One region of the Actinomadura geliboluensis genome, then DNA from elsewhere that is predicted to be linked to it. Evidence: riboswitches for the same ligand, from Rfam matches in the RefSeq annotation. Region 1 holds a riboswitch; the other holds the start of a gene.
The links. A riboswitch is a leader RNA that binds a small molecule or an ion and turns the genes downstream of it on or off. The one in region 1 is predicted to bind ZMP and ZTP.

Region 1 (2,191 bases):
GTCGCGCCCGAGCTCACCCGCCGCGAGGTCGACGTGCTGACCTCGCTGTGCCGACCCGCCCTGTCCGACGAGGCGTTCGTGGCCCCCGCCACGGCGCGCGACATCGCCGGCGAGCTGGTCGTCACGGAGGCGGCCGTCAAGCAGCACCTGCTGCGCCTCTACCAGAAGTTCCGCATCCCCGAGGGCGCCAACCGGCGCACGCGGCTCGCCAACGAGGTCATCGCGATGGGCCTCGTCCGCCCGCTGCCGCCGGTGCACGTCCCGCACCAGGGGCGCCCCCCGGTGGACGGCCGGGTCCCCGGGGTCCGGGCCACCGGGGAGACGCGCCGGCCCGGCGCGCCGGGGCACGGCCACGGGCCGGGCCGTCCGGCGCCCAGCACGGCGGGACGGAGGGCCAGTTGAGCTGAGCCCGCGGTCGCCCTCCCGGCAGCGCGCACTATGAGGGCGATCGCTTGACCCCCTGCCGGGCCGCGCAGGTGACGGCGCGGCCACGGCCGGGAAACGTGCGGAGGGCCGCCGCCTCGGTGCTGGGGCGGCGGCCCTTGCGGTGCCTGGGAGAGTGCGTCAGAGGCTCTGCTCGGCGGCCTCGACGACGTTCGCGAGCAGCATGGCGCGTGTCATCGGGCCGACGCCGCCGGGGTTGGGCGCGACCCAGCCGGCGACGTCGCGGACGTCGGCGGCGACGTCCCCGGCGAGCTTGCCGTCCACCCGGGAGACGCCCACGTCGAGGACGGCCGCGCCCGGCTTCACCATGTCGGCGGTGATCAGGCCGGGGACGCCGGCGGCGGCCACGACGATGTCGGCCTTGCGGGTGTGCGCGGCGAGGTCGCGGGTGGCGGTGTGGCACAGCGTCACGGTGGCGTTCTCGGTGCGGCGGGTCAGCAGCAGGCCGAGCGACCGCCCGACCGTGATGCCGCGGCCGACGACGGTGACCTCGGCGCCCTTGATCGGGACGTCGAAGCGGCGCAGCAGCTCGATGATGCCCTTCGGCGTGCAGGGCAGCGGGCCCGGCTGCATCAGCACGAGCCGCCCCAGGTTCGTCGGGTGCAGGCCGTCGGCGTCCTTGGCCGGGTCGATGCGCTCCAGCACGCGCTGCTCGTCCAGGCCCTTCGGCAGCGGGAGCTGGACGATGTAGCCGGTGCAGGCCGGGTCGGCGTTCAGCTCGGCGACGGCCCGCTCCACGTCGTCCTGGGTGGCGGTGGCGGGCAGGTCTCGGCGGATGCTCTCGATGCCGACCTCGGCGCAGTCGCGGTGCTTCATGTTGACGTAGGAGTGGCTGCCCGGGTCGTCGCCGACCAGCACCGTGCCGAGCCCGACGGACACGCCGCGGTCGCGGAGCGCCTCGACGCGCACCTTGAGGTTCGAGCGGATCTCGGCGGCCGTGGCCTTGCCGTCCAGAATCTGTGCCGTCATGCGTTCCTCCGCGTGGATCTCGCCGTAGGGCCCGCGGGACCGGGCCCGGCTCACGGTCCCGTCCACCCAGGCGCGCGGTGTCCGGACTGTCGTTCGCTCCCCGGTGGTGATCCACCTTGACTGCGCCAGTCGCGTGAAAACCCATGGTAACGGTCGAGTGGCACGTGGAAATCGGCGCCAAGTGGCTCTGCCGGTGCCCCTTCCCCGGCTTCTACGGTCGTGCACATGAGCGACGCATGGTTCGAACGGCCCGTCCTGACCGGGCAGTACGTGCGGCTGGAGCCGCTGTCCCCGGCGCACGCCGAGGGACTGTTCGAGGCGTCGAAGGACCCGGAGGTGTGGGCCTGGCTGAGCGAGCGACAGCCGGCGACGGCCGGGGAGATGGGCGTGCTCGTCGACAGGGCCCTGGCCGACTGCGAGCGCCGCGTCCGGCTCCCCTGGGTCCAGATCGACACCGCGACCGGGGAGGTCGCCGGGACGACGTCGTACTACGAGGTCACCCCGTCCCACCGGGGGCTGTGCATCGGCCACACCTGGCTCGGCGCGCGCTGGCAGCGGACGGGGGTCAACACGGAGGCGAAGCTGCTCCTGCTCGGGCGGGCGTTCGACGAGCTGGGCGCGATCAGGGTCGGCTGGCACACGCACGTCCGGAACGCGCGGTCGCGGGCGGCGATCGAACGGCTCGGCGCCGCGTTCGAGGGCGTCCACCGCAAGCACCGGATCCGGGCGGACGGGTCGGTCCGCGACACCGCCGCGTACGGGATGACGGACGACGACT
Region 2 (2,191 bases), on a different contig from region 1:
GCCGCGATGCCCGAGGCCGTCGGGGTCTTCGTCGTGACCGGCAACGAGGACCTGCTGGTCCATGTGGCGGTGCCGAGCACCGCCTACCTGCGCGACTTCGTGCTGGACCGGCTGGCGCGCCGCAAGGAGTTCGTGGACGTCCGCACCACGGTGGTCTACGACTACGTCCAGCCGGTGGAGCAGTCCGAACTTCCGGCGGCGGGCACACGCGAGAGCCGAACGTCCTACACCTGAGCGATGCGTTCCTCACCGCGAGGCGAATTATCAACGGGTGAGGGCAGCTAGTCCGAACATGTGAATGCTGTGCAGCCTTCGCCCTCGTATGTCCTTCTAGTTTCGGTCTCATGGACCGACGAAACGATGTGTCCGGGCCGCTGCTGGTACTGGCCGCCGGGGTGCTCTGGGGGACGGTCGGGCCCGCGCAGGTACTGGCCGCGCCGGACGCGGCCCCGGTCGCCGTCGGTGGGGCGCGGATCATGTCCGGTGGGCTGGTCCTGGCCCTGCTGGTGCTCGCGCTGGACCGGCGCGCGTTCCGGACGCTGACCCGGCGGACGTGGGCGCCGCTCGCGGCGGCCTCCGCCGCCACCGGGACGTTCCAGGCGGCGTTCTTCAGCGCTGTCGACCGCACCGGCGCCGCCGTCGCGACCGCCGTGGTGTTCGGGCTGGCGCCGGTCTCCACCGGATTGTGCGAGAGGCTCGTGCTGCGGACGCGGCTGAGCCGCCGGTGGTGGGCGGGGACGGGGTGCGCGGTCGGCGGCGTCGCGCTGCTGATGGTCCCCGGGCCTGCCGTCCACGTCGACCCGGTCGGGGTGCTGCTGAGCCTCGCCGCCGGGACGTGCTTCGGCGTCTACACGGTGTCGGCCAAGGTCCTCACCGGACGGGACGCGGGGATGGCCGCCGCCGTGTCGGTGACCCTGCTCGCCGGGGGAGCGGCGCTGCTGCCCTGGACCCTGGCGGAGCTGCCGGCCCTCGCCGCGCCCCGCTCGGCGGTGCTGGTCGGCTGGCTCGGGATCGCCGCGACGGCGGCCGCGTACATGTTCTTCGTCACCGGCCTCGGCCGGGTGGCCGCCGCGACCGCCGGGACGCTGAGCCTCGCCGAGCCGCTCGTGGCCGCCGTCCTCGCCGTCGCCGTGCTGGGGGAGCGCCTGTCGGCGCCGGTCGCCGCCGGGTCGCTGCTCCTGCTCGGCGGGCTGTTCGTCGTCTCCGTCCCGGCCCGGCCGCGGGCGGCCCGATATGATGGCGTGCACGTGACTGGCGCAGTGAAGGTGGAGACGACCACCGGGGAGCGAAACTAGTCCGCACACCGCGCGCCTGGGTGTACGGGTCCCGTTCGCCGGGCGCCCGAGGTCCCGGCGCGAGCAGCGCGGAGGCTCACGATGCACGTACCGTCCGTATCCCACCTGTCCGCCGAGGACCCGGAGATCGCCGGGCTGGTGGAGGCCGAGGCCCGCCGCCAGTACGAGAAGCTCCGGCTGATCGCGTCCGAGAACTACGTGTCGCCGGCGGTGCTGGAGGCCACCGGGTCCGTCCTGACGAACAAGTACTCCGAGGGCTACGCCGGCAAGCGGTACTACGAGGGCCAGCAGAACGTCGACCCGATCGAGCTGCTGGCGATCCGGCGGGCGAAGGAACTGTTCGGCGCCGAGCACGCCAACGTCCAGCCGTACTCGGGCTCGCCCGCCAACCTCGCCGTCTACATGGCGTTCCTGGAGCCCGGCGACCCGGTGATGGGGTTGTCCCTGCCGATGGGCGGGCACCTCACGCACGGCTGGTCGGTGTCGGCCACCGGCAAGTGGTTCCGCCCCGTCCGGTACGAGGTGCGCGCCGACACCGGGCGGGTCGACATGGACCAGGTCCGCGACCTCGCGCTCAAGGAGCGGCCGAAGCTGATCTGGTGCGGCGGCACCGCGATCCCGCGGACGATCGACTTCCCGGCGTTCGCGGAGATCGCCCGCGAGGCCGGCGCGGTGCTCGCCGCGGACGTGGCGCACATCGCCGGGCTGATCGCGGGCGGCGCCCACCCGTCCCCGATCGGGCACGCGGACGTCGTCACCACGACCACGCACAAGACGCTGCGCGGCCCGCGCGGCGCCATGATCCTGTCGACCGCCGAGCACGCGAAGGCGGTCGACAAGGCGGTGTTCCCGGGGCTGCAGGGCGGCCCGCACGACCACACGACCGCGGCGATCGC

Region 2: another riboswitch for ZMP and ZTP. It lies ahead of ACGFI1_RS33190 (serine hydroxymethyltransferase); the one in region 1 lies ahead of ACGFI1_RS20830 (bifunctional methylenetetrahydrofolate dehydrogenase/methenyltetrahydrofolate cyclohydrolase).

Annotation. Positions count from the first base shown of each region.
Region 1 covers NZ_JBICUA010000006.1:179,908-182,098, forward strand. Annotated here, with positions in the region: gene ACGFI1_RS20825 (FHA domain-containing protein) at 1-402, shown strand, start outside; gene ACGFI1_RS20830 (bifunctional methylenetetrahydrofolate dehydrogenase/methenyltetrahydrofolate cyclohydrolase) at 565-1,413, opposite strand; ZMP/ZTP riboswitch at 1,471-1,556, opposite strand; gene ACGFI1_RS20835 (GNAT family N-acetyltransferase) at 1,639-2,191, shown strand, end outside.
Region 2 covers NZ_JBICUA010000011.1:381,168-383,358, reverse strand. Annotated here, with positions in the region: gene ACGFI1_RS33200 (Lrp/AsnC family transcriptional regulator) at 1-234, shown strand, start outside; partial or broken gene ACGFI1_RS33195 (DMT family transporter) at 345-1,145, shown strand; ZMP/ZTP riboswitch at 1,238-1,324, shown strand; gene ACGFI1_RS33190 (serine hydroxymethyltransferase) at 1,377-2,191, shown strand, end outside.